3 regions of the Tumebacillus sp. BK434 genome follow, and region 2 is predicted to be linked to each of the others. Evidence: riboswitches for the same ligand, from Rfam matches in the RefSeq annotation. Region 2 holds a riboswitch; each other region holds the start of a gene.
The links. A riboswitch is a leader RNA that binds a small molecule or an ion and turns the genes downstream of it on or off. The one in region 2 is predicted to bind lysine.
Positions count from the first base shown of each region.

Region 1: another riboswitch for lysine. It lies ahead of lysA (diaminopimelate decarboxylase); the one in region 2 lies ahead of EV586_RS13355 (aspartate kinase).
Region 3: another riboswitch for lysine. It lies ahead of EV586_RS12350 (amino acid permease); the one in region 2 lies ahead of EV586_RS13355 (aspartate kinase).

Region 1 is NZ_SLXS01000001.1:1,067,020-1,077,708, reverse strand. It holds gene sigF (RNA polymerase sporulation sigma factor SigF) at 1-161, shown strand, start outside; gene EV586_RS20975 (hypothetical protein) at 217-363, shown strand; gene spoVAC (stage V sporulation protein AC) at 476-934, shown strand; gene spoVAD (stage V sporulation protein AD) at 960-1,979, shown strand; gene spoVAE (stage V sporulation protein AE) at 1,980-2,342, shown strand; gene spoVAEA (stage V sporulation protein SpoVABEA) at 2,381-2,962, shown strand; gene EV586_RS03645 (spore germination protein) at 2,946-4,451, shown strand; lysine riboswitch at 4,529-4,718, shown strand; gene lysA (diaminopimelate decarboxylase) at 4,869-6,206, shown strand; gene EV586_RS21555 (hypothetical protein) at 6,284-6,412, shown strand; gene EV586_RS03635 (cell wall hydrolase) at 6,535-7,008, shown strand; gene EV586_RS03630 (phospholipase D-like domain-containing protein) at 7,049-9,340, opposite strand; gene EV586_RS03625 (D-alanyl-D-alanine carboxypeptidase family protein) at 9,532-10,689, opposite strand, start outside.
Region 2 is NZ_SLXS01000004.1:430,554-441,242, reverse strand. It holds gene EV586_RS13395 (helix-turn-helix domain-containing protein) at 1-43, opposite strand, end outside; gene EV586_RS13390 (chemotaxis protein CheX) at 186-644, opposite strand; gene sdhB (succinate dehydrogenase iron-sulfur subunit) at 811-1,560, opposite strand; gene sdhA (succinate dehydrogenase flavoprotein subunit) at 1,587-3,335, opposite strand; gene EV586_RS13375 (succinate dehydrogenase cytochrome b558 subunit) at 3,359-3,979, opposite strand; gene EV586_RS13370 (homoserine dehydrogenase) at 4,257-5,603, opposite strand; gene metX (homoserine O-acetyltransferase MetX) at 5,605-6,594, opposite strand; gene EV586_RS13360 (aspartate kinase) at 6,591-7,340, opposite strand; SAM riboswitch class I at 7,430-7,546, opposite strand; gene EV586_RS13355 (aspartate kinase) at 7,618-8,871, opposite strand; lysine riboswitch at 9,009-9,202, opposite strand; gene uvrC (excinuclease ABC subunit UvrC) at 9,262-10,689, opposite strand, start outside.
Region 3 is NZ_SLXS01000004.1:203,671-214,359, forward strand. It holds gene EV586_RS12340 (M14 family zinc carboxypeptidase) at 1-1,584, shown strand, start outside; gene EV586_RS12345 (ATP-binding protein) at 1,735-3,540, shown strand; lysine riboswitch at 3,657-3,846, shown strand; gene EV586_RS12350 (amino acid permease) at 3,943-5,343, shown strand; gene EV586_RS12355 (CBO0543 family protein) at 5,340-5,897, opposite strand; gene EV586_RS12360 (hypothetical protein) at 5,890-6,375, opposite strand; gene EV586_RS12365 (CBO0543 family protein) at 6,457-6,918, shown strand; gene EV586_RS12370 (zinc-dependent alcohol dehydrogenase) at 6,915-8,051, shown strand; gene EV586_RS12375 (M3 family oligoendopeptidase) at 8,160-9,959, shown strand; gene EV586_RS12380 (spore coat protein) at 10,037-10,689, shown strand, end outside.

The sequences.
Region 1 (10,689 bases), on a different contig from region 2:
CGCTGGCCCGGTTGCCCGAACGGGAGCGTTTGATCGTCTTCATGAGGTTCTTCCGGGACAAAACGCAGGCGGAAGTCGCCGAAGTGCTCGGCATCTCGCAGGTGCAGGTCTCGCGCCTGGAGAAAAAGATTTTACAGATAATTCGTGACCAGCTCGGTTAAGTTCTGCCATTCTGCTCCATACTACTTCAAGTATCGTACAGCGAGGTGATGGTGGATGGAGGAGAGAGGTACAACGACAAAGCGCCGCGTGGTCTGGGTGGCCGTCCTGCTGGCTCTTCTCGCCGTCAGCGCGGGAGGATATGTCTGGTGGGAACAAACAGCCGTCAAATACGACCGGATCACGAACGCCAAACGAGTGTGAACAAGCAGGCACCTTTTCCAAAAGGTGCCTGCTTTTTTCTTTCATAGCCCAGCCTGTGCCTTGGAAAGATAGGATTACGAAAGGTGTGCTAATGACAAGGGAGGCATGCGCCATGAAGCAGGGACCCAAGGCGAAGTCAGATTATAAACAGCTGACCCAAAAGCATGTGCCGAAACGGCCTGTGTTCGCCAATACCATCCGGGCGTTTCTCGTCGGCGGAACGATCTGTCTGCTCGGTCAGTTTGTGCAGAAGTTTTTTATAGCCTATTTTGATTTTGATCAAAAGACGGCGGGCAATCCGACCGTGGCGGTGATGGTGTTTATCGCCGTGTTGCTGACCGGGCTTGGCGTGTACGACCGCATTGGGCAGTGGGCCGGTGCCGGTTCGGCCGTGCCGGTCACCGGTTTCGCCAATGCGATGGCAGCGGCGGCGATCGAGCACAAGAGCGAAGGGCTGGTGCTCGGCGTCGGCGGTCAGATGTTTAAAGTCGCCGGGCCGGTCATCGTGTTCGGGACGGTGGCAGCTTTTGTCATCGCGCTGATCAAACAAATTTTCACGATGGTGATGTAGGACATGTCTTGGAGGTGTTTAGACGATGGGGCTGATCGGGAAGCAGACATGGGAGTTCAAGTCGCAGCCGGTGCTGGTGGCCAGCGGTGCGGTCGTCGGCCCGAAAGAAGGAGCAGGGCCGCTCGGCCAAGAGTTTGATACGGTGCATCCTGACAATTACATCGGGCAGGACTCCTGGGAAAAAGCGGAGCGCCGCCTGTTTGAAGAAGCTTGCCTGACCGCGCTGCAAAAAGCGAACCTGCAGGCGCAGCAGATCGACGTGCTGTACGGCGGTGACCTGCTCAATCAGATCGTCACCGCTAACTTTGGCGCGCGCACGCTGGGCACGCCGTTTCTCGGGCTGTTCGGCGCCTGCTCAACATCGATGGAATCGCTGGCGCTGGCGGCGATGACGGTGGATGCCGGATTTGCCACACATGCGCTGGCGGCCACTTCGTCGCACAACTCGACGGCCGAGCGCCAGTTCCGCTACCCGACCGAATACGGCGGGCAGAAGCCGCCGACCGCGCAATGCACGGTGACCGGGTCGGGAGCGGCGATCGTCGGGAAGAGCGGCAACGGACCGCGCATCACGCATGCGACGATTGGCAAGGTGGTGGATCTTGGCGTGAAGTCACCGTTTGAGATGGGGCCGGCGATGGCGCCCGCCGCTGTCGATACGATCGCGCGGCATTTTAAAGATACTGGGCGCACGCCGGACGAGTACGACCTGATCATCACCGGGGACTTGGCACGGGTCGGGCACAAGATTGCCGAAGAGCTGTTCGAGAGAGAAGAGGGCTTATTTCTCGGCGACCGGTTCAAAGACTGCGGCATCCTGATCTTCGACCCGGATCAGTCCGAAGTGTTCTCCGGAGGTTCCGGCTGCGCCTGCTGCGCAGTCGTCACGTACGGCCACCTGCTCAAGCGGATGGAGCGCGGGGAACTGAACCGCATCCTGGTCTGTGCGACCGGAGCGCTGCTCTCCCCGCTGTCCACCCAGCAAGGGGAGTCGATCCCTTGCGTGGCGCACGCGGTGGTCATCGAAAGGGGCGAGTGGGTCTAGATGGACATCGATATCACGTTTTTATGGGCGTTTGTCGTAGGCGGTCTGATCTGTGTGATCGGCCAGTTGATGATGGATTTGACCAACATGACACCGGCACATGTGATGACGTCCTTGGTGGTGTTCGGGGCGATCCTCGACGGGCTCGGCTTGTATGAGCCATTGATCAAATTCGCAGGGGCCGGCGCAACGATTCCGATCACGTCATTTGGCAACGCGCTGGTGCACGGGGCGATGGCCGAAGCGCACCGCAGCGGCATGGTTGGCATCATCACCGGGATCTTCGAAGTGACCTCGGCCGGCATTTCCGCCGCGATCGTGTTTTCCTTCTTGGCGGCGCTGCTGTTCCGGCCGAAGGGCTGATACCGTACTGACAATCTGACCGAAGGGGTGACGGATCGATGGGGAAGCGCAAAGTCATTTTGATCACAGATGGAGATCAGGTCGCAAGAAAAGCGGTCGAAAAAGTGGCGGCTGAAGTGGGGTGCCGCGTCATCTCCCGTTCATCCGGCAACCCGAGCCCGCTGAGCGGTCAGCAGTTGGTTCGGCTGATCGAACATGCCAAACACGATCCGGTGCTGGTGATGTTCGATGACAACGGCAACGGCGATTACGGCTATGGCGAGCGGGCTCTCGAATACGTCTCCAACCACCCGAACATCGAAGTGCTGGGGGCGATCGCCGTTGCTTCCAATACGCCGATGGTCGATGGAGTGTCTGTCGATTTCTCAATCGACCAGAACTGCCGGATGATCGAAGACGCGGTCGACAAAGACGGCCTGGCTGCGCACAGCGGTGACATGGTGATCTACGGTGATACGGTCGATGTGCTCTCCGACTGCGACGTGCCGATGATCGTCGGTGTCGGCGACATCGGCAAGATGCAGGGCCGCGATCACTTTGCAAAAGGCGCGCCGATCACCAAAGCTGCGATCCTAGAAATTCTGAAACGGAGTGGATATGACCATGCCGCGGATCATTGAGAAAACCGATATCCCGCCGTCCGACCAGGATTTGCAGTTGGACAAACGGCTGGACAGCAACCTGAAGTTTTTTGACAAGGTGCTCGGCATCGGGGAGAGCTATGACATGATCAAGCGCCAGATGTCGTTTGCCGGGCACGATCTTTGCCTGCTCTATATCAACGGATTTATCAAAGACGGGATCATCGACGACGTGCTGCGGTTGCTGGCACAGTTGAAGCGCGAGCAGTTGGCGGGCGACACGATCGAAAAGCTGGCCGGGACGTATCTGGCGCACACGCAGGTCGAGAAACAGAACAAAACCAATGAGATCATCACGGCGATCTTGTCCGGCCAGACGGTGATCCTCGTCGACGGGTTCGATCAGGCCCTGGTGATCGATGCGCGCAGCTATCCGGCGCGCACGCCGGCCGAGCCGGAGCTGGAGCGGGTCGTGCGCGGCTCGCGTGACGGATTTGTGGAAACGCTGGTGCAAAACACCGTGCTGACACGGCGGAGAATCCGTGACCCGAGGCTTCGCATGGAGACGATGAAGATCGGCAAACGCTCGAAGACGGACGTCTGTGTCGCCTATCTGCAGGACGTTGCGGATGACACGCTGGTCGACGAGATCAAAGCCCGCTTGGAGAAGATCGATGTCGACGGCTTGCCGATGGCCGAAAAGTCGGTCGAGGAGTGGCTGACCAAGCGCAACAACTGGAACCCGTACCCGATTGTGCGCTATACGGAACGCCCGGACGTCGCGGCGATGCACCTGTTGGAAGGGCATGTGCTGATCTACGTGGACACTTCGCCAAGCGTCATGATCACGCCGACGACGATCTTCCACCATGTGCAGCACGCTGAAGAGTTTCGCGAGAACCCGGCGGTGGGCGCCTATGTGCGCTGGGTGCGGTTTTTGGGGATTCTGGCTTCCTTGTTCCTGATCCCGCTCTGGGTCTTGTTCACGCTGGTCCACCGCGAATGGCTGCCTGTGCCCTTGGATTTCCTCGGACCGGATGAAGTGGGGGCGATCCCGATCATCCTGCAGTTTTTGCTCGCCGACATCGGGATCGACATGATGCGGATGGCGGCGATCCACACGCCGTCCCCATTGGCCACCGCGATGGGCTTGATCGCGGCGGTGCTGATCGGCGACATCGCCGTCAAAGTCGGGCTGTTTTCGCCGGAGTCGATCCTGTATCTGGCGGTGGCGGCGATCGGGATGTTTGCGACGCCAAGCTACGAGCTGTCGATGGCCAACCGGCTGTCGCGGATGTTTTTCATCCTCGCGGTGGCGTTTTTGGACTGGTACGGGCTGGTCGCGGCGGTCGCCTTGTGGTTCATCCTGCTCGCCCGCACCAAGTCGGTCACCCGTCCGTACCTCTGGCCGCTGCTGCCGCTCAACTTGAAAGCGCTGTGGGAGATCATCGTCCGCACGCCGATGCAATACAAGAACCAGCGCCCGGCGATCGTGCGGCCGAAAGACAAAGATAGGCAGCCGAACTAGGGACAACAATCCTTGTCAGCACCGAACAATCCTGCTATAATCGAATATAATTAAATACGACGACACCTCATTCTTACGAGTGGGGTAGAGGCGCGGGTAAGATGAGTACCACTTCTGAAGTGATGGCACACTGATGATGAATGTGGGAAAGGCTGACCGCCGAAGCAGAGTGCCTGCCATCGGGTTCCCTGCTGGGTCGACATTGAACAAGTGTCGGACTGTCACCTTAGAGCCATTGTGTTCTGCAGGTGATGCGCTACTTCATGAGTTGAGGGGATCAGAGCTGGTTTTGGATGATTCTGTTCGATTTCGATAAATCCAAAAACGGTCGGCGCACTCCCTTTGACGCCGGCCGTTTTTTTGTTGTCTGGCTGGAAAAAAACGGGTTTGAGAGGTTGGAGAGGAGCTAAACACAAGATGTATTTGCACGGGACGAGTCGCATCAATGAGCAAGGGCATTTGGAGATTGGCGGCGTGGACAGCACGGAACTGGTAAAGACGTACGGCACGCCGCTGTACGTTTACGACGAGGCGATGATGCGCGAGACGATTCGCGCCTACAAGCGGGCGTTTGAACAATCGGGCCTGCGCTTCGAAGTGGCCTATGCGTCGAAAGCGTTCTGCACGCTGGCGATGTGCCGCATCATCGACGAAGAAGGGCTGGCTCTCGATGTCGTGTCGAGCGGTGAACTCTACACGGCGCTCCAAGCCGGCTTCCCGGCGGAGCGCATCCATTTCCACGGCAACAACAAGGGCCCGGATGAGATCGAACTGGCCCTGAACGCCGGCATCGGCGAATTTGTGGTCGACAACTTCCACGAATTAAAACTGCTCGGCGCGTTGGCCAGCGAAAAAGGCGTCATCGCCGACATCCTGCTCCGCTTGGCGCCGGGAGTGGAGGCTCATACGCATGAATACATCTCGACCGGCCAGGAAGATTCGAAATTCGGCTTCGACATGAAAGGGGACATGGCGAAGCGCGCTGTGCAAGCGGCGCTGGACACGCCGGGCGTCCGGCTGATAGGCCTGCATTCACACATCGGGTCACAGATTTTTGAAACGGACGGGTTCACGGCAGCGGTCGACATCGTCTCGGCGTTCTTCGGCGAGTGTGTCCGCAGTCTCGGCGCGAACGATCTGCACAAGCTGAATGTCGGCGGCGGTTTTGGCATCCGTTACACGGAAGAAGACACGCCGCTGGCGGCAGAAGCGTATATCGCCGCGATCACGAAGGCGGTGACCGCCGCGTTCGACCGCTTGGAGCTTTCGTACCCGGAGATCGTCATCGAACCGGGCCGCTCGATCGTTGGCGCTGCCGGCACCACGCTCTACACGATCGGTTCGACGAAAGACATTCCGGGCGTGCGCAAGTACGTCTCCGTCAACGGCGGGATGGCCGACAACCCGCGCCCGGCGCTCTACCAGGCCGTGTATGAAGCGATGCTCGCCAACCGCGCGAACGACGCGGCCGAAGAGCTCGTCTCCATCGCGGGAAAGGCCTGCGAGTCGGGCGACATGCTGATCTGGGATGTGCAGTTGCCGCCGGTCAAAGCGGATGACATCCTCGCCGTGTCCTGCACCGGCGCGTACGGTTACTCGATGGCGAGCAATTACAACCGCATCGCCCGCCCGGCCGTGGTGTTCGTGCAAAATGGGCAGGCCGATCTCGTCGTCCAGCGTGAGAGCCACGACGACCTGATCGCGCAAGATAGGATCCCGGCGCGGCTTGGCACCGGCGTTTTGACGAACAAGTAAGCGCCACAGGACAGGTCAAGCGCGGAAGGCAAGTCCCCTTTCTTTGGCATAGCATAGAGAAGAAAGGAGGGGTTTGCATGGCTTTACTGTTCTCTTTTCTGCCGCGTATCGTTCAGTTCTTTGGAATTTTCCAAAGCGTGATCGGCTTTGTGCAGCCGATCTGGCCTGTCATCTCGACCTTCTTTAACCGTCGCGCCGCTGCATAAGCGGCTCCGGCGGCTTTTTTGTCGAGAGCTGGAAGAAAATCTTATTTTCATGGAAATAAGGGTGACCGATTGGCAGGCAGGTCAATATCCTGATCGTATCTGAGACGATAGAGGGTGAAGAGATGCCGATGCGCAGAGTGAAAGCGAACAGCGCGCACCTCCGCTTGTTAGCGCAGTTGATGCAGGCAGAAGCCCGTGGGGAAGGACGGCGCGGGCAAGAGTTGGTCGGGAGCGTGTTGGTCAATCGGATTGTGGCAGACTGCAGGCCTGACTTTCACAACATTCGCACCATCCCGATCGCGGTCTACGGGAAGTTTGGACCGCAGCGCTCACCGTTCGAACCGGTGCAGAACGGGGAGATCTACAAGATGCGCCCGACGGCGCAAGACCTGCGCCGCGCCCGGGAGTTGACCAACGGCCGCATCGACCAGCTGGCCCGCCGCTCCTTGTGGTTCTACAACCCGTCGCCTGGCAGGCGCTACCGGGCGGCCTGCACGGCGAAAATGCCGCGGTCGCCGAAAACCCAGTATCAATTTGCCTTCAAAAACCACTGTTTCTATACCGGGGTCCCCGGCTATTGTCCCGAGTTCCTGTAAACAGAAAAGAGCATCCCACATGGGATGCTCTTTTTGCTAGTTATTGCTTCGGGTTCGGTGTGGTGACGATCCAGTCGCTCGGCGAGTTCGTGTCGAGCGTCGGGGACTTGCGGGACAGCACTTGGCCGTCATTGGTGTACAGGGACCAGTTGGTCACATAGTTGTACCAGGCGACATTGTCGACGGTGGTGCCTGCGCTGTTTTTCAAGAGCAGGTTGTCGCCGGTGTTGGTCAAGGTCAGTGTCATGCCGGTCACGTCGAGGCCAAAGCCTTTGTAGGCGGAGAATCCGGCGCTGTCTTTGCCGACCATCAGGAAGGAATGAGCCGGGATTACCGTGCCGGACGGCAAGGTGAAATTGCCCGATTTGTTGGACAGCTTATAGCCGGTCAGGTCATACGAGACGTTGTTCGGGTTGTACAGCTCGACATACTCGCGGGTCGCGTCATAGCCGCCCGTTTGGTACATCACTTCGTTGATCTGGATGTTCGCCGTCCCTTTTGCCGTCTCCGGGTCCCAGGACTGCGCGCCGCCCGTCCAGTCATGCCAGAACAGGGACTCGTAGTACGCGGCCACTTCGGTGTTTTCGACGATCACACCAGCTTCGCGGTTGTTCGACGGCGAGTTGTCCGACCAGTTGATCGAGGAGATCAGCGACTTGCTGCTGTCGGCGATCATCCCTTTGTTGTGAATCTTTTCGATGCCGACCGCCGGAAGGTTGATCAGCTTGGCCTGCATGTCGAGGTGTTCCGCTGCGGCGATCGAGTTGATGTACTGCACGGTGTACTGGTTGTCGCGCGGGTCGCTCGCATCGAGGAACGCCGAGTCGAGCAGGACGCGGACTTTGACGCCGCGGCGGCCGGCCGCGATCACTTCTTCCAGATAGACATCAGGCGTCGTCTCCACGCTGCCGGTGCTGGTCGTACCCCAGTGTTTGTGGATGTAGAGCTGCTCGACGAGCAAGGTGTTCTGCGCCTGGCGCGCCAGCCCGATGATCGAGTTCTGCTGCAGGTAAGTGCTGTCCGGCGCAAAGATCGGCGTCACGCGAAACTCGCCGTTGATCGCTTTGTTCTTGAAGCCGCCGGCATAGCGTCCCGTCGGCGGGGTGCTGGTGTCCGGCAGGAAACCGCTCGCCGGCGCACCGTATTTCGCGTGGCTGGCCGTGTACGGGAAAGAGTCTTTGGACAGAACGTTCCAGTCGCTGTTGAAGACGCCGGTGAAGAACTGCGCGGTCTGCGTGTCGTTGACGATGATGCCCCAGCCGCGGTTGCCGTAGTTTTGGTTGTACGGCACGCCGGTCGACTTCCAGTTCTCCGACTGGGTGAAGATGCTTTTGCTGTCGACGATCGCATATTTGGCATGGTCGAAACGGTAGCGCTTGTAGATGCCGTTCGCCGTATCGGAGATGATGTAGCGCACTTCGCCGCCGGCGTTTACGATCTGCTGGGAGACATATTTGCTGTCGTTGAGCAGGCCGCCGACCGGCTGTCCTTCGAGGAAGACACGGACTTTCACGCCGCGCGCCAAGGCGTTTTTGATCACGTCGAGCAGTTGCACCGACTGAAATTCATAAACGTTCAGGTCGATGCTCGTCGTCGCCGAGTTGAGCAGGGCGGAGAGCGTCGCAAAGCTGTTATCGGGCGACGAGTAAGGCTGGATCGTGCCGGCGTAGGAGTAGGTCGGAGCGCCAAAGCGCGATTGTCCCGCCTGGTATACGCGCAGGTGTGCCCAGTCGGCCGCCGTGTTCGTGTCCGGGTATTGGCCGGACATCTCGTCTTTCTCCCGCACAAACATCGTGCCTTCCGAGACGTTCGGTACGGTTGCGCCCGTCCAGCCGGTCGTCGCGGACCCGGTGCCATAAGCCATGGTGTCGACGTTTGCGGCGCTCGCGTTGTAGAGATAGACTGCACCGCCGGCATTGGCCAGGCTCGGCACGGAGCCGGTGACGGTCATCTGCGGAACGGCGTTGTCGGAGTTGCTGCCGTATTCGAAGTCCGCTTGGAAGAGCATTTCGCTTTTAAAGGTAGTCGCCGTTTTCGTCACATACATCGTCTGGCCAGCCGAAAGCGTCGTGCCGGCCGGGAAGACCAGCTTGTTCGAGCCAACTTGCAGATACCAGCCGCCGATCGCGATCGCCGCTGCGGTCGGGTTGGTGACCGCGATGTACTCTTCCGGCTCATAGGAGACGTTGGTATCGGCATAGACTTCCGTGATCAACGGATAGGTCACCGCAGCTGCGTTGGTGTGCCCTGCCGGAAGCATTCCGGCGATCAGGCCGGCCGACAGCAGGGCGCTGAGCAGAACGGAGCTGAGTTTCTTGGTTTTTGGCGTCATGTTACACCATCCTTATCGAGAATAGGAGTAAAAATAAGTACAGATGAAAATACGAACATTCTGATTCAATTGTATATGATTATTCGTAAAAACTCAATGTGAGAACTGTAGAATTTTGTCGAATATTGCGGAAAATGATGGGAGATAGAGGGAATAAAAAAACACCCGAACCGAGAGCGCCGGTCGGGTGTTTACAGCGAACGCGAAGATCTTTTCAGTTTGCCGATTCGTTTCGGGACATACAGCAGCACGGCGATCAGGGTGCTGAGCAGCAGGAACTTGTCTTCTGTCACCAGCGCCGCTTCTGTGGGCGGCAAGGCGGCCACATCGCTGGCGGACAGCAGGTCGGCCGTCGCGATCTTCTGTCCCGCTTCAAAATAGTCGACCGTGCCGACCACCGCGCCTTTGGCAAAGGGAGCCGGAGGGACGCTGATCTGCGGCACCGCTTCGAATGCCGCCGAGCTTTCCCGGGGCAGGGTGCGGTAGATGTCGCGCGCCAGCAGCGCTTGGACGGTCGTGCCGTTCATGTCGAACGACTGCAGCAGGTCGCCTTTGGCTGCCACTTGTTTGGTCACGAACTGGTCGAAGCCATAATCGAGCAGACGCGTTGCCTCTTCGCGGATCTTGGGGCGGTTCTCCACGCCCATCAGCACGGCGATCAGCTCGCGCTCCCCGCGCTTGGCGGAGACGGTGATCGTCTGCTGGGCCTGATCGGTGAAGCCGGTCTTGATGCCGGTGGCGCCTTCGTACTCGAACAGCATCTGGTTTAAGTTCACCAGAAGGCTCTCCCAGACTTGGCCTTTCCAGGGCAGGGTCTCGGTTGCGACGATCTTGCGAAACGTTTCGTTGTTCATTGCGTAAGAAGAGATGAGTGCCATATCGCGTGCGGTGGTGTAATGATCATCGTCGTGCAAACCGCTGGGCGTCACAAAATGAGAGTTGGTCGCCCCGATTTCTGTTGCTTTGTCGTTCATCATCGCGGCAAATTGCTCCACAGAACCGCCGATGTGTTCTGCGATCGCCACGGCAGCGTCATTGCCGGAGTTCAGCATCAGGCCGTAGAGCAGATTGCCGAGCGTCTGCTCTTCATCATACTCGAGGTAGATGCGATTGCCTTCCTGTTCGCGAGCCAGCTTCGATGTTTTCACCTTGGCGTTCAAGTCGCCTTTTTCCAGCGCGAGGATGGCGGTGAGGACTTTCGTAATCGAAGCGGGATACAACCGGAGGTCCGGATGCTGCTCAAACAGGAACTGGCCGGACTGCCGATCATACAGCACGGCGCCTTGGGCGGTCAAGCCGGTCGGCTTCTTTTCTTCATGAGCAGCCCCAACTTGGGAAATACTAGAGAA
Region 2 (10,689 bases):
TGGTAAGTAGGGATTTTCCTCGTGCGTCCTTGCCCGCTGTCACTCTCGATCCCTCCTTGCTCGGGTCATGAATACAAGGTCCAGGGATGTTGGGTTCGGTGCTGTTCCCAGCCCGATCAGAGGTTGGTGCAGTGTCTCGAACTATCCTATACAAATCAGGGCGGTTTGGTGAAACAAACCGCACGCTATGCGATCAATAATTTGATTTCTAAAATGCCCAGTTCTTGCAGTTCCAGAGGCACCATATAGGCGATCTCCTGCATCGGCTGCACAAGCGTTTCGCCCATCTGCACCTGCGGCGGGGTGATGTCGATCGCCATGCCGTTGTTGGAGAGCTGCATGCAGGCATTGCCGCTGATCATGTTCGCCAGTTCCGCGACGGCGCTTTGGCTCATCTCGTCAAATTGGCTCAATTCAAAGCCGCCCATCATCGCCGAAGCGATCTTCAGCGCCATCTCCGGCGCCAAACCGAAAGCGACTTGTCCATCGACATCGCCTTTTAAGTCGATGCGAATCCAGACGTGATGGGTATGCAGGTCCGGGGCTGCGGTCGCGACCGTTCCCGGCGTCAGCGCAACAGTGGTCATCATTTGCAAGACCTGCTGTGCAGATTCCAGAAAAGGCACAATGATCTGTCCATGCATGAAACAATCTCCCCTTTATATGGTGGGCTATGTCGTACTGGCTTTCAGCTCCGAATTTTAAATTCTCTAATTTTTACTATTATAAACTGTTAGACCCCTTTCGACAATCCCTGACTTCTTTAACGACAAAAAAAGACCACCCCGGAGGGTGGTCTTACCGCATGGTTTAGCGCTTCAGCCAAGACGAGATGGCGTGGCGGTTGACCGCCCCGTTCATCGCAGCGATCGACGTGGTCAGTGGAATGCCTTTCGGGCACACCTGCACGCAGTTTTGCGAGTTGCCGCACTCGTGAATGCCGCCGGTGCCCATCAGAGCTTCCAGACGGTCTTCCTTGTGCATTTCGCCGGTCGGATGCGTATTGAACAGGCGAACCTGCGAAATGGCAAACGGACCGATGAACGAGGTGCGCTCGTTGACGTTCGGACACGCCTCGACGCACGCGCCGCAAGTGAAGCACTTGGACAGCTCGTACGCCCATTGGCGGTCGCGTTCCGCCATGCGCGGACCCGGACCCAGGTCATACGTGCCGTCGATCGGCACCCATGCTTTGACTTTCTGCAGGGCTTTGAACATGCGGCTTCTGTCGATGACGAGGTCGCGGACGACCGGGAACGTGCGCGCCGGCTTCAGGCGGATCGGCTGCTCGAGCTGGTCGACCAGCGCCGAGCACGCTTGCCGCGGCTTGCCGTTGATGACCATCATGCACGCGCCGCAGATTTCTTCCAGACAGTTCGATTCCCAAGCGACCGGTGCGGACTGCTTCCCGTTCGTGTCGACCGGGTTGCGCTGGATCTCCATCAGGATTGCGATCACGTTCATGTTCGGACGGTACGGTATGCGGAATTCCTGCGTATACGGCTGGCTGTCCGCACGGTCTTGACGTTCGATGATGACTTGAATTTCTTTTTGGCTCATGCGAGTCTCCCCCTTTCGTCGCAGTATTAGTTCTTATCGACTGCGTAGTTGCGCAGACGCGGCGGAATCAGCGATACGTCGATGTCTTCGTACGAGATTTCCGGGCCGTTCGGCGTCCAGGTCGCAATGGTGGACTTGAGGAATTTCTCGTCATTGCGGTCCGGGAACTCCGGCTTGTAGTGCGCGCCGCGGGACTCGTCGCGCATCAGGGCGCCGACAGTCATCACGCGGGCCAGTTCGAGCATGTTCCAGAGCTGGCGGGTGAACGGTGCCATCATGTTCTCCCAGCGGGACTTGTCGGCCATGCCGATCTTGTGCCAGCGCTCCATCAGCTCTTGGATCTTCTCGTCGGTCTTCTTCAGACGGTCGTTGTGACGAACAACAGTTACGTTGTCGGTCATCCACTGGCCGAGTTCGCGATGCAGCGCATACGGGTTCTCGGTGCCTTCCATCTTGAGGATCGATTCGTATTTTTGCTCCTGCTTCTTCGCAGCCGTCTCGAAGATCGACTTGTTGACGTCAGCAGAAGACTTCTTCAGGCCTTTGATGTAGCGGACTGCGTTCGGGCCGGTCACCATGCCGCCGTAGATCGCGGAGAGCAGGGAGTTAGCGCCGAGGCGGTTCGCACCGTGGTACTGGTATTCACACTCGCCGGCTGCGAACAGGCCCGGGATGTTCGTCATCTGGTCGTAATCGACCCACATGCCGCCCATCGAGTAGTGAACGGCCGGGAAGATCTTCATCGGAACTTTGCGCGGGTCGTCACCGGCAAACTTTTCGTAGATCTCCATGATACCGCCAAGCTTTACGTCGAGCATTTCTTTCGGAATGTGCGAAACGTCGAGGTAGACCATATTTTCGCCGTCGATGCCGAGGCCAAGGTCGACGCAGACATGGAAGATCTCGCGGGTCGCGATGTCACGCGGCACGAGGTTGCCGTATGCCGGGTACTTTTCTTCGAGGAAGTACCACGGTTTGCCGTCTTTGTACGTCCAGACGCGGCCGCCTTCGCCGCGCGCCGACTCGGACATCAGGCGCAGCTTGTCGTCGCCCGGGATCGCGGTCGGGTGGATCTGGATGAACTCACCGTTGGCGTATTTTACACCTTGCTGGTACACAGCGGATGCTGCGGTGCCGGTGTTGATGATCGAGTTGGTGGAACGGCCGAACACGAGGCCCGGGCCGCCGGTCGCGAGGATGACAGCGTCACCCGTGAAGGAGTGCATCTCCATCGAGCGCAGGTCTTGTGCCACGATGCCGCGGCAAGTGCCTTCCTCATCGAGGATCGCCTGCACGAACTCCCAGCCTTCGTACTTCTGCACGAGGCCTTGGGACTCGAAGCGGCGCACCTGCTCGTCGAGCGCGTAGAGCAGCTGCTGGCCGGTGGTTGCGCCTGCGAATGCGGTGCGGTGATGCTTGGTGCCGCCGAAGCGGCGGAAGTCGAGCAGACCTTCCGGTGTGCGGTTGAACATGACGCCCATGCGGTCCATCAGGTGGATGATGCCCGGTGCCGCATCGCACATCGCCTTGACCGGAGGCTGGTTCGCGAGGAAGTCGCCGCCGTAGACGGTATCGTCAAAGTGTTCCCACGGCGAGTCGCCTTCACCTTTGGTGTTGACCGCGCCGTTGATGCCGCCTTGGGCACACACGGAGTGAGAACGTTTTACTGGTACTAACGAGAACAGATCGACCGGAATCCCGGCTTCGCAAACCTTGATGGTCGCCATCAGGCCCGCAAGGCCGCCGCCGACGATCACAACACGTTGGTTGCTCATTGCGTTTCCTCCCTTAGGCTAACTTACGCTACTGCGTCGCGGAAAGCGATCAGAGCAGATGTGCCGACTGCGGACAGCACGATGAACAGACCCATCAGCACATACGCGGAGACGCGTTGCGCGCGCGGGCCGACCGTGACGCCCCAGTGGATGAAGAAGCCCCACAGGCCGTTTGCCAAGTGGAACACTGCTGCGATCGTGCCGATGATCATGAACCAGAACCCGACCGGGGAGCTCACGATCTGCACGACCATGTCAAAGGACGGAGCATCGCCTGAGAAGCGGGTCGTCCACAGATGCCAGATCACAAAGATAAAAGTGAATACGCCGGACGTGCGCTGCAAGACAAACATGAGGTTGCGGCCCCAGGAATACTTGTTCGCGTTGTAGCCCGAAGTATATGCGACATACATGCCATAGACGCCGTGATAGATCAACGGCAGGAAAATGAAAACGAATTCAATAAACGGCAAAAACGGCATGGTCTCGAGCACGCCCACCTTGTCGTTAAATGCCTGCTCGCCTTTCGTGGCGAACGAGTTGATGGTCAGGTGCATCACCAGGAACAATGTGACCGGAATGACGCCGAGCAACGAGTGCAAGCGGCGAAATAAGAACTCTCGGCTAACTTGTTTGTTGGCCACTTGTCGATCCTCCTTCCAAGATACCTGTGAACGAACGAATTCACAGTCGGTGTTTTCTCTTTTCTCTCCGTACTCCCCTTATGACGATGCGATAAGGCGCCCCCCTTTGCTTCCTTTGACCGTCCCGTCCATGACCCGGAGGGGCTCGGGCGGCCGAATCAACGCAACATAAATTGTACTGTTTTAGTAGAAGTAATGTCAAGAAACTGTCAAATGCGACAAGTTCCTACGCAGTTGTCAACTCTCACCTATTCAGATTGCGCGATTCGGCCGGCTTTTACGCATAACGGGCGTTCGTTTCGTATCCCGAAGCTTCTGCCTCCCATTTTACACCTGTCTTGATTTCCCCTTCAACGTTCAAAAGAAGCGTCGACAGCGGCTCAGCGACGATTTGCGAGCTATATTCGACCGTACGGTGCACTTGCTCTTCCGTAACTCCCCCTAACAGCCACGCATGGTGCAGGCCATCGGCTGCAACGGCCGTGCGGTAGTCGGCGACCAGACCGCCCGCCGACTCGACCGCGCGCTGCACAGCCAGAGCCAGCTCCTGTGCCTGCTCGGGACAGGAAGTCAGGGACAGAAAGTAGCAGCCGGTCTGCTCCGGGCGTTTCGCGGCTGCGGCCAGCGGGCGCTTCCAGCTCGGGCGGCGGATGGTGTCTCCTTGGGTGAGCAGGGCGGTCAGGTCTTCGATCACCGCGCTCGCCGTGGGAAGCTCGCCCGCCCCGCGGCCGATCAGGGTCAGGTCGCCGACGACATCGGCGCGCAAGGTGACAGCGTTGAACACATCGCCTACGCGGGCCAGCGGATGAGCGGACGGCAGCAAGCGCGGTTTGACCGACAATTGCACCGCCCCGTCCTGCTCTTGCACATGGCCGATCAGCTTGACCGCATAGCCCATCCGCTCGGCGAGCAGCAGGTCGTGACCGGAGATCGCCGAAATGCCCTGGCGGTCGATCGCCTCGACCTCGACACAGGCGTCGTAGGCGAGGTTGGTCAGGATCGCCAACTTGTAGGCGGCGTCATATCCTTCGACGTCGGAGGTCGGGTCGGCTTCCGCATAGCCGAGCGCCTGCGCTTCGGCCAGCACCTCGGGGAAGCTGCGCCCCGTCTTCGTCATCTCGGTCAGAATGTAGTTGCTCGTGCCGTTCAAGATGCCGGAGATCTCATGCACGCGGTTGGCAGTCAGGTAGCCTTGCAGCATATGAATGACCGGAATGCCTCCGGCGACGCTCGCTTCGAACAGCAAATGGACGCCGTTTTGCTCAGCCAATCGCAGCAGCTGTGCGCCGTGTTTGGCCATCAGCTCTTTGTTGGCGGTGATCACATGGCGCTTACTGGTCAAGGCGGCTTCGATGATCTCTTTGGCGGGATGGATGCCGCCGATCACTTCAATATAAATGTCGATCTGCTCATCGCCGAGCAGCTCCTGCGGCTCCAAACACAGCACCTTGTCATCGATCACAAAGCCGCGCTCCTTCTCACGGTCGCGGACGAGGACGTTGACCACTTCCACGGCACAGCCGGTGCGCTCGAGGATCGTCACTCTGTTTTTCAGCAAAGTCTTATACACCCCGCCGCCTACCGTGCCCAGTCCCAGCAAACCTACTTTTACCTGTTTTTTCATGTCAATTCCCTCCCGTTTCCGCCAAGAATTCTTCGATCAGCGCGCTCAACTGCTCGCCTTCCACCAAAAAGGCGTCGTGTCCGTACTCCGAGTACAGCTCGCGATAGGTGACGTTTTTGCCCAGTCTGGCCAGGCGTCTCGCCCAAGACCTCTGCTCCTGCGGCGGATAGAGGTGGTCGGTGTCGATCCCGACCCACAGCACATCCGCTTCGATCCGCTTCAGCGCTTCGATCTCTCCGCCCCGCCCGCGTCCGATGTCGTGCAGGTTCATCGCTTGGAGCAGGCAAAGGTAGGAGCTTGCATCAAAACGCCCGAGCAGCTTTTGCCCCATGTGTTCGAGATAGCTTTCGATCTGAAACACCGTCTCGCCAAGCGGCGCTTGCGGATGTTTCACCTCGCGCCCGAAGCGCGCTTCGAACAGGTCAAAGGAACGGTAGGTGATCATGCCAATCTTGCGGGCCAGGGCAAAGCCGGCCGGGCCGCCGATCAGGATCGCTTCACGCATGACGTGGTTGTAAGCGATCGCCAGCGCCGAGAGCTTTGCAGACGCCGCGATCGGGGCACAGCGGCGCACGAACTTCGGATCGCTGACCGCCCATTCGATCGCCTGCAACCCGCCCATCGAGCCGCCGAGCACCAACTGCAGGCAACGCACGCCGAGCTGCTCCAGCAAGCGCTTCTGCGCCGCGACCATGTCGCGGATGGTCACCGTCGGGAACGCCGGGCGCGTCTTGGGCCCGGTCGAGCCTGCACAGCCGCCGAGCACGTTCGAACAGACCACATAATACCGATTGATGTCCAAGACCTTCCCCGGTCCGATCAGCGGCGCCCACCACTGGTCGGCCTGCGCATCTCCGGTCAAGGCGTGGCAGACGAGAATCGCATTGTCGCCGCGTTCGTTAAGCGTACCGTACGCCGCATACGCGATCTCCACATCGGGCAGCACCGCCCCGCTTTCCAATTCCACTGCGCCAATCTGCAGCACGCTCATCGTCCCGCTTCCTCCTTTGTTTCACCGATCCATGTGCCCGCTCCGGCATGGAACGAGGAGCGCACCGTGACCGGCACCCGATTCGCTTTCGCCGTCTCCACCGCCCGGGGATGGAGCACCACCGCGCCGCCGGTCGCCAGCTCCAGCATCTCTTCATAGCTCAGGCGATCGATCATGCGGGCGGTCGGCACGACGTTAGGATCGGCGGTGTAGACCCCATCCACATCGGTGCAGATCTCACACAGCTCCGCCTTCAAGGCGGCCGCCAGCGCCACCGCAGAAGTGTCCGAACCGCCGCGCCCGAGCGTCGTCGGGTCGCCGGCCGGGTTCACGCCTTGAAATCCGGTCACGATCACCACCCGGCCGGCCTGCAGCTCCGCCCGGATGCGGAGCGGGTCGATGCTCAGAATCTGCGCCTCCCCGTGCAAGTCTTCGGTGCGAATCCCCGCCATCGCACCGTTCAGGGACACGCTGGGCACGCCGAGCGCTTGCAAGGCCAAGGCGAGCAAGGCTGCCGAGACCTGCTCCCCGGTCACCAGCAGCATGTCGAGCTCGCGGCGACAAGGCTGATCGGTCAATTGCCCGGCCAGCCCGAGGAGTTGATCTGTCGTATGTCCCATCGCCGAGACCACAACGACCGCTTCATAGCCGTTGCGCACCGTCTCCTGCACGCGACAGGCTGCCTGCCGGATCTGCTCCGGCCCGGCAAGCGAGGTGCCACCAAATTTCTGTACGATCAATGCCACGCTGTGTTCACTCCGTTTCCTGTCACAGGGGCAAAACAAAAACCCCCGCTTCAAATTGAAGAGGGGGTTCCATTTATCGGACTCCGCACCTCTTATCTGTCAGACTCTAAAAGTCTGCTGGATTTAGCACCTCTTCGCTTGTGTCGGTACACAAACGAGGTTGCCGGGCTTCACAGGGCCAGTCCCTCCGCCGCTCTCGATAAGAGTTGATCTATTGAGTTGTCAAACAAGATTTTCTATATCTTACTATGCCAAAAAACGGCTGTCAATTCCTCTTTTACTCATTCCCGCTCAAGCCGGACACGATGGCCGTCTCGGCGCTGTCCAGACCGAACGTCGAGTGCAGCACCTGCACCGCTTCATGGGCGTGCGCTCTGTCGATGACGCAAGAGACTTTGATCTCCGACGTTGAGACCATCTTGATCCCGATACCCGCTTCCGCCAACGCGCCAAACATCTGCGCGGCAACGCCCGGATTGGAGATCATGCCGGCACCGACGATCGACACTTTCGCCAGATCTTCTTCCATTTCCAAACCGGCCCCGCCAAATTCAGGCAGCAGGCTCTCCAGCACCGGAACGGCCGTGTCCAAGTCGCCGTGCTCGATGGTGAAGGAGATGTCAGACACCCCTTCATGCGCCACCGACGTGACGATGATGTCGACGTTGACCGACGCTTCCGCCAGCGCGCGGAAGATTTGATGCAAGTTGCCGATGCGGCTCTTCACGCCGACGAGCGACACCTTGACCACGTTCATATCGTGGGCGATGCCACGCACGATCATTCCCTGTTCCATCTGAGCTTCCTCCTCGACCAGCGTCCCGGTGTTTTTGTTAAAGCTGGAGCGCACCATCAGCGCCACGTGATATTGTTTCGCAAACTCCACCGCCCGCGGATGCAGCACCCCGGCGCCGAGGTTGGCGAGTTCAAGCATTTCGTCATAGGAGATGCGGTCGAGCTTCTTCGCCGCCTTCACCACGCGCGGATCGGTCGTGTATACGCCGTCGACGTCGGTGTAGATCTCGCAGAGGTCGGCGCCGATCGCAGCGGCCAGCGCCACCGCCGTCGTATCCGATCCGCCGCGGCCAAGCGTCGTGATGTTGCCAAGCTCGCTCATCCCTTGGAATCCGGCAACGATCACCACCTGCCCCGCCTCCAGTTCACGGTGAATCCGCGCCGGGTCGATGCCGGTGATGCGCGCCTTGCCGTGCACCGCTTCGGTGCTGATGCCGGCCATGCCTCCGGTCAGCGAGACGCTTTGCAGTCCGAGCGTCTGCACCGCCATCGCCAGAAGAGCGATCGAGATCTGCTCGCCGGTGGTGAGCAGCATATCCATCTCGCGAGCCGACGGATTCCCGGTCAGCTGTGCGGCCAATCCAATCAGATCGTCGGTGGTGTCTCCCATCGCCGAAACGACGACCACCACTCGGTTGCCGGCTTGTGCAGTCTCCGCCACCCGGCTCGCCACGCGCTTGATGCGCTCCGGGTTGGCGACCGAAGAGCCGCCATATTTTTGTACGATCAACGCCACTGTTTCTCCACTCCCATTCTTGAATTTTCGGGAACTTCAGTCTCACAGGACGGAGAGTCACGCAAATAAAAACAGCCAGTAGAAGGATGTCCTTCTATGGCTGCGCATAGTCGTGGTGATCCCCTCTCTCCCCCGAAATGTGAGATAGTACTCCACACAGGCGTTGGGTCGCTCCTGTGTGACAGTTCTGCATCTCTTAAATGCAGACCCAGCCGTGCGCCTTCCGTGAACAGGCCCAGACTTCGGCGATGATCCCTTTCCCATAGCGGTTCCCAGAGCTTCTCGGGCTCTCCCCGCGGTACTGATGATGCAACGCGCCTCTACTCACCTCATAAGAGATGAGATTTGTAATCTTAAATTGTTTAACTGCCCCTCATTCTAACACAGGGTCTAAACTTGTGCAAGATAGGCAAGAATTTCTTTCGCCAACTTATCGCCAATGCCGATTTTGCGAAACTCTTCGACCGGCGCGTTTTTGATCGCCGGAAGCGACCCGAAATGCTTGAGCAGCTCTTTGCGGCGCTTTTCGCCGACGCCCGGGATGTCGTCGAGGATCGAGCGGATCGCATTCTTCCCGTGCTGCTGGCGATGGAAGGTGATCGCAAAGCGATGCACTTCCTCCTGCACGCGGGTCAGCAGATAAAACGCCTGCGAACTGCGGTCGATCGACACCGGCACAGGGTCGTGGCCGAGGAACAGCTGCGACGTGCGGTGCTTCTCGTCTTTGGCCAGGCCGCAGACCGGGATGTCGAGGCCGAGCTCGTCTTCGAGCACTTCCAGCGCGGCGTTGATGTGCCCTTTGCCGCCGTCGATGACGATCAGGTCGGGCAGCGGGGAATTTTCTTTGAGCAGACGGGTGTAGCGGCGGCGCACCACCTCTTGCATCGAGGCGTAGTCGTTCGGGCCTTCCACCGTCTTGATCTTGTATTTACGGTATTCCTTTTTGTTCGGACGTCCGTCGTCAAAAACGATCATCGCCGCCACCGCATCGGTGCCTTGGATGTTTGAGTTATCGAACGCTTCGATCCGGCGCGGCGTCGGAATCATCATCACTTCGCCGAGCTCTTCGATCGCTTTCACCGTGCGCGACGTGTCGCGGTCCATCAGCTTGAACCGCTCATCCAGCGCGATGCGGGCGTTTTCGTTCGCCATGTCGACGAGCTGCTTTTTCGAGCCGCGCTGCGGGTAGCGGACTTTGACCGAAGTCAGCCACTGGCCGATCAGCTCGGTGCCTTCGCCTTCGCGCGGCAGGAGGATCTCTTGGGGCAGGTCGTGGTTGTCGATGTAAAATTGGGCGACATACGAGAGGAAATCGTCCATCTCGTCGCCGTGGTAGTGGAAGATCTCCACCGCGCGCTCGATCATCTTGCCCTGGCGCATGTAGAAGACCTGCACGCACATGTATTCTTTATCGGCGTGATAGCCGAACACATCGCGGTCGACGTTGTCGTGCAAGTCGACCTTCTGCTTCTCCATCACGCGGTCGATCTGCGCGATCTGGTCGCGCAGCTCTTTGGCGCGCTCAAAATTCAGATTCTCCGCTTCCTGCATCATCTTGTCCTGCAGGTTCTTCTTGATCTCCTCATGGCCGCCGTTGAGGAATTTGGAGATCTCTTTGATCATGCCCGCATACGTCTCCGGCTCGACCGGATATTCGCATGGAGCGACACATTGGTTGATGTGATAATACAGGCAGACTTTGTCTTTCAAGGTCTTGCATTTGCGCAGCGGATACAGCCGGTCGAGCAGCTTTTTCGTCTCCGTCGCGGCGCTGGCGTTCGGGTACGGGCCGAAGTATTTGCCCTTGTCCTTTTGCAC
Region 3 (10,689 bases), 230 kb from region 2:
GTCGCGCAAGCGGAAGCGATGGAAGCGGAGATCCTTTCCAACAAAAAACAGTACAGCGCGAACTACCAAGACCTCGCCAGCGTCTACATTCCGCAGCGCGACGATTCCTTCGGCTGGGACGATTATCCGCCGATCTTCACGCCGATGTACGCGCTGTACCACGGCTCCTACGGCTACACGCTGGAAGCGCCGACCAACGATTGGGACGGTGTGCGCTGGCAATATGATGCGGTGATCGGCGCGCTGAAATACGCCACCCAAAACAAAAAAGCGATGCTGACCGACCAGATCGAAGTGTTTAAGCGCGGGATCAACTTCGACCACCCGTTTCATCAGCAAGGCTTTTTCCCGAACGCTTACCTGCTCCCGGTCAACGCGGCCGACCCGACGGTGACCGAAAAAGCGGTCAACCACCTGCTGCAAAACGACATCACCGTCGAGCAGGCGAAAAAAGCGTTCACCGCAAACGGCAAACAATACCCGGCCGGCACCTACATCGTGCCGATGGATCAGGCGAAAGCGGGTCTCGCCAACACCATGCTCTGGGATGGCGAAGACATCTCGGCCGATACCCCGGCGATGTACGACATCTCCGCCTGGAGCCTGCCGGAATTGTGGGGTTTCGCAGCCGATCCGGTACAGGCGCCGTTTAACGTCCAGACCGCAACAGTCAAATCTGTGCATACACAAGGCGCCCTGATCGGCAAAGGACCGTACCAGATCCCCAATTCCTCTGTGCAAGCGGTGCACCTCGCCAACGAATTGCTGCAGCAAGGCGTGGAAGTCAAACGCGATCAGGCTGGCAATTTCTATGTGCCGAACAGCTCGGTGCTCCTGTCGCAGGTCAAAGCGTCCGGTCTCACCCTGCAGACGGCAGCCGTTCCATCCGATGCCAAACTGCTCGACGCTGTGCAGGTCGCCATCGTCAAAGACGGCGGGATGAACAAAGGCCAGTCCCACTCCGGCACCAAGCTCGCGTTGCAGCGCCTCGGCTTCGCCGTGACCGAACTGCATCCGCGCACGGTGGCTGCCCAAGGCTTGAACGGCTTCGACGCGCTGATCTACAGCGGCACCGAGCGGCTGATCGCGACGACAAACAGCGTCGCCAACGCCGAATTCGGCCTGCAGTCGGCCGAGGAGCTGGCAAAGTTTAAAGCGAACGTCAACGCGTTCGTAGACGGCGGCGGCAAATACATCGCTGTCGGCGCTGGCGGTTCGCTGGCGGCGAAGACGCTCGGCTTGACTTCGGTCGGCGTGAACGTCGGCTCCTCCAACGCAAACGGCATCGTCAAGATCAACTACAGCGATTCGCCGCTGACCGCAGGCTACGGGTCGAACGACATCGGGTTCGTCTATCGCCCGGTCTGGTACACCAATACGGCAGGCTATGCGGTGGATGCGTCCTATGCGAACGAGGGCGGGTTCTTCCTCGCCGGGCATTGGATCAACAGCAAGAGCGCCCAAGGCAAGCCGGTCATCGTGCACGACCCGTCGAAAGAGGTGACCTTGATCGGCCTCGAAGCCGGTTTCCGCGACCATACCGACTACCTGTTCCGACTGTTAGCGAATGCGATTTATGAGTAAACAAACAACCCCGGGAATTGCCCGGGGTTATTTTGTTTTGTAAGAGGAATTTTGATGATAAGGAGGTCTTGGTATCTTTTTTGTAGAATATGGGAGAGTGTTCCGGATCCTGATTCGTGTGGGGGTAGCTGAATGGTTGAGGCGTTTGACATGGACAATTTTCCTTTGGCGACGCTGACCGTTCTGATCGCGCTGATCGCCGCGTATGCGGTGAATGATATCAGCGAGCGGGTCGCCGTCTGTCGCGGCACACAGCGCCGGGCCTGGCTGATGGCAGGCGCGGTGGCGATGGGGTTTGGCGTCTGGACGATGCATTTGATCGGCATGCGGGCCTGCCAGGTGCCGATGTCCGCTTCCTATGATTTTTGGCTGCTCGGGCTGTCGATGCTCGTGTCGGTGCTCAGCTCCTACCTCGTGCTGGTGAAAGTCAAGCGCCGCCGCGGCTTGACGAAGAGCCGGATCTTGCTCGGCGCACTGCTGATGGGGGCAGGCATCGTAGCCGTCTATGTCTTGAACCTGCGCGGCGTGCAGGTCGGTTTTACGATCGAATACGATCTGCCGGCTGCGGCGCTATCGCTTTTGTTTGCCTGGCCGGTCTTGTATCTGGTCTTATCTTTCACGTTCTTATACCCTGAACGCAAACGCCTCGGCAGGCGTCCGCACAAGGTCATCTCGGCTGTGCTGATGGGCCTGTCGTTTGCTTCGATCCATTATGTGACGATGCAGAGCACCGCGGTGCGCCCGGTCGCTGAGCCGGTGACCGAGGCGATTCATACGGCAGACGCCACGCTGTTGTCCTTTTCGCTTGGCATCGCGGCACTGCTGATTCAAGTACTCGTTCTGCTCGGCGCGCTGTTCGACCGTCGACTGGCGCTGCGAAGCGCCAGTCTGTCCGAGCAGCGGCTGCGCTCCTTGTTTGCACACAACCCGTTTGCCGTCTTCATGATCGATATCGACGGCAACGTCACCGACGTCAACGGCGCGGCCGAGCTGATGCTCGGTTACGGCCGGGCAGAGCTGCTCGGCAAATCGTTCAAGACGATCATCGAGCCGGAGACGGTGCAGCTGATGATCGACCGCTTTCGCAAATCGCTGGCAGGAGAAACTCCCAACTACGATGTCAACGTGCAGCACAAAAGCGGCGTCCGCCTCGACCTGCGCGTGACCAACGTGCCTTTGATCATCGACGCCCGCATCCTCGGCGCCTACGTGATCGCCGAGGACATCACCGAGCAGAAGCGGGCGCAGGAGCTCTTGCACCGCTCCGACAAGCTGACCGCCGTCGGGCAGCTGGCCGCGGGAATCGCCCACGAGATCCGCAATCCGCTCACGGCGATCAAAGGCTTCACTCAACTGCTCAAAGAAAAGGCAGAGCATAGCAGCGAGTATTACGACGTCATCCTCTCCGAGCTCGACCGGGCCAATCTGATCGTCAGCGAGTTCCTGCTGCTTGCCAAGCCGCAGTCCTCCAAGTTTCGCCCGGCCAGCCTGGATCACCTCTTGCTTCTGATCGTCACCTTGCTCGAACCGCAGGCGATCTTAAACGATGTGCGCATCGTCACCCGCTTTCAGTCGGTGCCCGAGGTGCACATCGAAGAAAATCAGATCAAGCAGGTGCTGCTCAACTTGCTGAAGAACGCGATCGAGGCGATGCCGGACGGGGGCGAGCTGCTAATCGAGCTGGGACCGTGCGGAGCGGAACAGGTGTGCATCCGCCTGACCGACCAAGGGATCGGCATCCCGGAAGAGCAGCTGCAGAAGCTCGGCGATCCGTTTTTTTCCACGAAAGAAGAAGGCACCGGGCTGGGCCTGATGGTCTCCTTCAAGATCATCGAGGACCACGGCGGCAGGCTGGAGATCCAGAGCGAGGTCGGCGTCGGCACGACGATCGATGTCCTGCTCCCGGTGACGCCACTGTCTGACATCGAGATCGAAATGCAACCGCTGGTCTTCTGACCGGCGGTTTTTCACATCTGTGAGAAATTAGCTCTTGACTAGATTGAAAGTCGATCCGTATACTAAGTCTCGTTGTGTAAACTTCATTGTCAAAACTTCATACACCCTCATCTACAAGGTGGGGTAGAGGTTGCGGTGCTGATCAGTACGCGGCGGGAGGTGCAAGGACACCTGTGAACGCCCTGGAAAGGCAGCATTGCCGAAGTTTGCGGCCGTCTTTGCGGTCAGCAGGCTGGGGCCGGGCTCGAACAGGGCCGGAACTGTCACGGGAATGCTGCCAACTTCCCGTGGAGAGCTATTTCCAACAAAGGCGATAGGTGCGGGTCATGGAAACATACACCGTCTGGCGGTGTTTTTTTATGCCCACCTTCCTTTGTTAAGCCAAAGGAGGAACGAAACGAAATGTCCCAAAAAAACCTCGGATTTTGGGTGCTGACCGCGCTGGTCATCGGCAATATGGTCGGCTCCGGGATCTTTATGTTACCGCATAATCTGGCGCTGGAAGCGTCTCCGGCGGCCGTGCTGTCCGCTTGGGTGATCACCGGCGCCGGCGTGCTGCTGACGGCGCTGGTATTCGGCAACCTGTCACTGCGCAAACCGGAATTGAACGGCGGACCGCAGATGTACGCGCGCGCGATGTTCCGCGCCGGAACCGGCCGCTCGCGCTTGTCCGGATACATCGTCGCCTGGGGCTATTGGCTGGCCAACGCGACGGGGAACGTGGCAATCATCACCACCTTTGCTTCGTACCTGTCGACGTTCTTCCCGGTGATGACTTCGCAGGCCGAGCTGTTCCAGATCGGCTCCTACGCGGTCAAGGCGGGCAACCTGATCACCTTCCTCGTCTGCACGGCGATGCTCTGGCTGATCCATACGCTGGTGCTGCGCGGGGTGGAAGGGGCAGGCAAAGTCAATTTCGTCGCCACTGCCGCCAAAGTGCTCGGCTTCCTGTTCTTCATCATCGCCGCGCTGTTCGCTTTCCAAAAGGCGAACATCCTGCCGCTCGTGCAGCCGCGCATCGACGAAGGCACCCAGCAGGCGGTCTCCTTGTTCGGCCAGATCAATGGCGCGGCGATCTCCACCCTGTGGGCGTTTGTCGGCGTCGAATCGGCGGTCGTCTTCTCGTCCCGCGCCCGCAAGCAGTCGGACGTGAAAAAAGCGACGATCACCGGTCTCGTCATCGCCTTGGTCATCTACATGGGCATCACCGTGCTCACGATGGGCGCACTGACGCAAGACCGGCTGACGGCAACCGAAAAGCCGCTCGTCGACGCGCTGGTGTCGGTGGTCGGCACGCCGGGGTCTTCATTGATGGCGATCCTCGGCCTGATCTCACTCTCCGGCTCGATGATCGGCTGGATCATGCTGTCGTCCGAAGTGCCGTTCCAAGCGGCCAAGCAAGGCCTGTTCCCGCGTTTCTTCCTGAAAGAGAACCAAAAAGGCGCGCCGGTCAACGCACTGATCGTCTCCAACCTGTTGTCGCAAGTGTTCATTTTCTCGACGATCTCCGAAAGCGTCGCCGGAGCGTTTGGCTTTGTGATCACCGTCGCGACCCTGTCCTACCTTGTGCCGTATATGATCGCTTCCTTATACCAATTGAAGCTGACCCTGACCGGTGAATCGTATGAAGGAGCGTCGCAGAGCCGCACCGCCGATTTCCTGATCGCCTTTTTCGCCACCGTCTACTCGGCGTGGGTGATCTACGCCGGCACGTCCGATATGAAAACGTTCCTGCTCGGTGTCGGCATGCTCCTCACCGGTCTGATCTTTTACCCGTTTGTCAAAAAAAGCACGTCCCGCTAAGGCGGGGCGTGCTTTTTTTGTGTCTCGACGAGCAGATCGACCGCCTTTTTCAAGAGGGCTGCGATCGCGATATAGATCGGAAAGGAGTAGTAGTATTCCCAGTGATGCAGCCGGTACATCCCGCGCCAGGCCAAAAACGGTTCTAAGACAAACGAGAAGATGCCCGAAACGATGGTGGCGGCGATCAGATAGCGTGCCCACGGCCCGTACTTCTGATACACCCAGAGCAGCACCACCGGCAGCGTGACAAAGTCGAAGATAAAAAAGGGCGGAATCAGCGGTACCAGACGGTCGGGATAGCCCCACAAGGCCAGCGAAGTCCCCAGCACGTCCAGAAAAGAGGAGCACAGCGCAACAAACGCCCCGTACAGCAGGACTGGCACAACCCGTTTGCGGTCGACGATCTTCCAGCAGATCGTCCAGGCGGTCAGCATGACGATCAGCAGCATCCACCAGTTCAGAGAAAACAGATCGTCCTGTTTCCATTGTGCAAGATCGATCTCTTTCAACTGCACTTGTTTCTGGTACAGATCCTCATAAGAAGGCTTAGACATGCGAAGCACCTCCCCGCACCGGCTGGGTCAGCCAACGGTAGATCACGTAGATGAGCAAAAAATACACATATTGATTCAAGGCCGAATGCCAGAGCGTCCAGCTGTCACGCATCGAAAGCACCTGAAAATAGAGCAGCGCCCGCATATAGCCGCACATCACCAGCACAAACAGCGCGGTATAGAGAGACAGGAGCACGAAGTGTTTCCCTTTTGGATGGTAGGGTCGGGGGAGGAATTGGATATAAAAATAAGCTGCGGTCGACCAGATCGTCAGGTTGGCGAGCATCGGGATCCAGATCGTGCGCCAACCTTCACCGTGCATCACCCACAATTTAAACCAGTCAATCAGGACGTAATGATCCAGAAACCGCAGGAAAACTGCGGTGATCAGGATGGGAAACATCGCGCGAAACTTCGTTTTATCGGCAAAGCCCCAAAAGGCAAGTATGGCGATACTTACAAACAGGAATACTGCCATTGAACAAAACCTCCTGCTGCTACTATTCCCCGTTGGAAGGAAACCATTAGCACGTATCAAGGAGGAATCAACTTGTATTTTGTGCTGGTCTTTGTCTTCTGCTGGCTCTGGTTTTGGGTGAAAGCGGACAAGTCCCGCCTGCGCGAACTGTTTCCGATCTGCGCTTACACCAGTTTTTTAGGACTGATCACCGACTTGTTGATGGTGCATTACCAGCTGTGGTCGTACAAGGGCCTGCCGCATCCTTTGTTTACGATCCCGCTGACGCTCGATTTTGGCATCTATCCGGTCGTGGCCTATTTCTATTGTCAAAATCTGCCCGAGCAGTGGAAGCAGATCATCAAGCGTGCCGTGCTTTGGATGATCCCGGCGATCCTCTTTGAGTGGGTGACAGTCCGAACAGGCAACATGCAGCATCACATGTGGTGGTCGATGTGGCTGTCGCTGATCGCCGACATCATCATCTACCTGTCGATCGCTTGCGTCTACCGCTATTACCGCTCTGCGTATGACCAGGGCAGGCTGAAAGGAGAATGGGCATGAAAGCTGTGACCTATCAAGGGATCAAAGATGTGAAAGTGACCGATGTACCGGAACCGAAGATCATCGAACGCGAAGACATCGTCGTCCGCATCACCACCACCGCCATCTGCGGGTCGGACTTGCATCTGATTCATGGCTTTGTCCCCAATCTGCACAAAGGCTACATTATCGGCCATGAGCCGATGGGGATCGTTGAAGAAGTCGGGCCTGACGTGACGCGGGTGAAAAAAGGCGACCGGGTCATCGTCCCGTTTAATGTGGCCTGCGGACACTGTTTTTTCTGCGAGAGCCATCTGGAGAGCCAATGTGACAATGCGAATCCGCACGGCGATGCGGGCGGCTATTTCGGCTATTCGGAGACGTTCGGCGGGTATGCGGGCGGCCAGGCCGAATTTTTGCGGGTGCCGTACGGGAACTTCACGCCGTTTAAAGTGCCGGAGAACTGCGAGCTGGAGGATGAGAAGATCGTCTTCCTGTCGGACATCGTCCCGACCGCTTACTGGGGCGTGGACAATGCCGGAGTCAAGCCGGGCGATACGGTGATCGTGCTCGGCTGCGGCCCCGTCGGGCTGCTCGCGCAAAAATTTGCCTGGCTGAAAGGCGCGAAGCGTGTGATCGCCGTCGATTACATCGGATACCGGCTGGAACATGCCAAGCGGGTGAACCGCGTGGAGATCGTCGATTTCACCAAGCATGATCATCCCGGCGAGCATCTGAAAGAGATCACCAAAGGCGGCGCCGATGTGGTGATCGACTGTGTCGGCATGGACGGCAAGATGACGATCATCGAGATGATGGAGAGCGCCCTGAAGCTGCAGGGCGGCGCGATGGGCGCGATCGTCATCGCCGCGCAGTGTGTGAGAAAAGGCGGGACGATCCAATTGATCGGCGTGTACGGGGCGCGCTATAACGCCTTCCCGCTCGGCGACCTGTTCGCCCGCAACATTACGCTGAAGATGGGGCAGGCGCCGGTGATCCACTACATGCCGGAGCTGTACCGGATGATCGAAGCGAACAAGTTCGATCCGACCGATGTGATCACGCACCGCCTGCCGCTGTCCGAAGCGGAGCGCGCGTATGAGCTTTTTGATGAAAAGCTCGACGGGTGCATCAAAGTCGTTTTAAAGCCGTAAGCCCAGCCGAAGCCGCTGCTGCGGCTTTTTTTGCGGAACAGGAAGTTATTTGAAAAGTGTGTTATGATGAAAGCAGAGATGGAATACATAGCGAAGTGGGGGATTTTCATGAAACAATTAAGCCAAACGTGGAACTTGGAGCCGTTTTTTGCTGGCGGTTCGGAGTCTCCGGAGTTTGCTCATTATCTGGAACAGCTCGAAACGAGCATCGAAGGGCTGTCCGGCACGATCTCGTCCCTGGCCTCGACGACCAGCGTAGACGCCTGGGTTTCGGTTCTGCACACCGTGCAAGAGGTGTTTGCGAACCTGCGCTATGCGATGAGCTTCACCTCCTGCCTGCTCGCCCAAAACGTCAAAGACCAGCATGCGAAGATCGTGCACGGCACGATCACCAAGTTGTCCGCACAGCATGGCGCGGCGATGACCGTGCTCGACAAGCAGATCCTCGCCGCCGATGAAAGCACCTGGGCGGCCGTGCTGCAAGATGAGCGCGTCCAACCGATCGCGTTCTATCTGGATGAGCGCCGTCAGCGCGCCAACGAGAAACTGGCGCCGGAGATGGAAGCGCTGGCCGGCGACCTCGCCGTCGACGGCTACCATGCCTGGGGCTCGCTGTACAACACGCTGATCGGCCGCATGGCGATCAAGGTGGAGAAAGACGGCGAAGTGAAAGAGCTGTCGGTGGGCCAGGCGCAGAACATGTATTCCGGCACCCCGGACCGCAGCGTGCGCGAAGCTGCTTTTACAGCGTGGGAAGAGGCGTTCGCGCAGAACGAAGAGCTGTTCGCAGCCAACCTCAACCATCTCGGCGGCTTCCGCTGGGCGCATTACAAGGCCCGCGGCTGGGATTCGATCCTCAAAGAGCCGTGCGACATCAACCGCATGTCCCGCGCCACGCTCGACGTGATGTGGGATGTGATCGACAAGAACAAAGACGTGTTCGTGAAATTCTTGAACCGCAAGGCGGAGCTGATCGGCACCGACAAACTGAGCTACTACGACCTGTATGCGCCGACTTCGACGGTGGAGACGTCGTATACGTACGATGAAGGAGCGAACTTTATCGTCGAGCAGTTCAAAGAGTTCTCGGCCGATTTTGCCGACTTTGCGACGATGGCGTTCGAGAAGAGCTGGATCGAGGCGGAAGACCGCCCGGGCAAGCGTCCCGGCGGGTTCTGCACCGGCTTCCCGGGCAAAAACGAAACGCGCATCTTCATGACATACGACAACTCGATGGGCGCGGTGTCGACGCTTGCGCATGAGCTGGGCCATGCCTACCATGCACACGTGATGGGCGACATGCCGTTCTTCTCCCGCCTCTACGCGATGAACGTGGCAGAGACCGCTTCGACGTTTGCCGAGACGCTCGTCACTTCGGCGGCGGTGCGGGCGGCGAAATCGGATGACGAGAAGATCGCGCTCTTGGAAGAAAAAGTGTCCGGCTCGATCGCGATGTACATGGACATCCACGCCCGCTTCATCTTCGAAAACAACTTCTACGATGAGCGTCAAAAAGGCCTGGTCAGCGCAGAGCGCTTGAACGAGCTGATGGTCGAAGCGCAGAAGAAATCGTACCGCGATTCTCTGGAGCTGTACCACCCGCGCTTCTGGGCGTCGAAGCTGCACTTCTATTCGACATCCGTGCCGTTCTACAACTTCCCGTACACCTTCGGCTACCTGTTCTCGACCGGCGTTTACGCGCTGGCGCTGCAGGAAGGCGCGTCGTTTGCCGACAAATATGTGGCGCTGCTGCGCGACACGGCGAGCATGACGGTCGAAGAGCTGGCCCAAAAACACCTCGGCGTCGATCTGACCCAGCCGGAATTCTGGCAAAACGCGGTCGACATCACCGTGAAAGATGCGGAAGAATTCCTGCGTCTGACCGCTGACAAAGTCGCTGCGCAGTAACAGTCCGGCCGCATAAAGCTGCTTTGGGAACGGCATTCTAGTAAAGGTTTGAAACCCGTCTGGAGGTGCTTTACAGAATGAACCGTTCTCAACAGCAGCAGGGACAACAGCAAGGGATGCGCTTTGGGGCGCATGAGTTTTTGGCGACGCAAGAATCGCTCCGCTCGAAAGGCGCAGACATCGAGCTGTACGGTGTGCTGATCAGCCAGTGCCAAGATGCGCACCTGCGTGACATTCTGACCAACCAGCAGCGTCGCATGGTGCAAGGCTACCAGCAATGCCTGGCCGTATTGAGCAACCAGGGCTTCGCGCCGCAAGTGCCGCACACGCCGCAGACGAACGTGTACGAGAGTATCAACATCGGCCTGAACAATCCGCAGATGCCGATGCCGAACCCGCAGGTCAACCGCCTGTCCGATCGGTCGATCGCGACGATCGCGCTCAACCTGCACAAGTTCGGGGCGATCTGCTGCATGAACTCTGCGCTGGAATGTGCGAACCCGGTGCTGCGCCAGTTCCATGCGACCTCTGCCAACACCTGTCAGGAGATGGCGTACGAACTGTTCCAATTCGCCAACTACCAAGGCATGTACCAAGTGCCACAGCTGGCAGACCACACCATGCAAACGATGGTCCAAGCGTTTTCCGCTCCGGGCTACGGCGGCCAAGGTGCCAGAATGCAGCCGCACCTGCAAGGCCAAGGGTACAACTCCCCGATGGCGCTGAACCG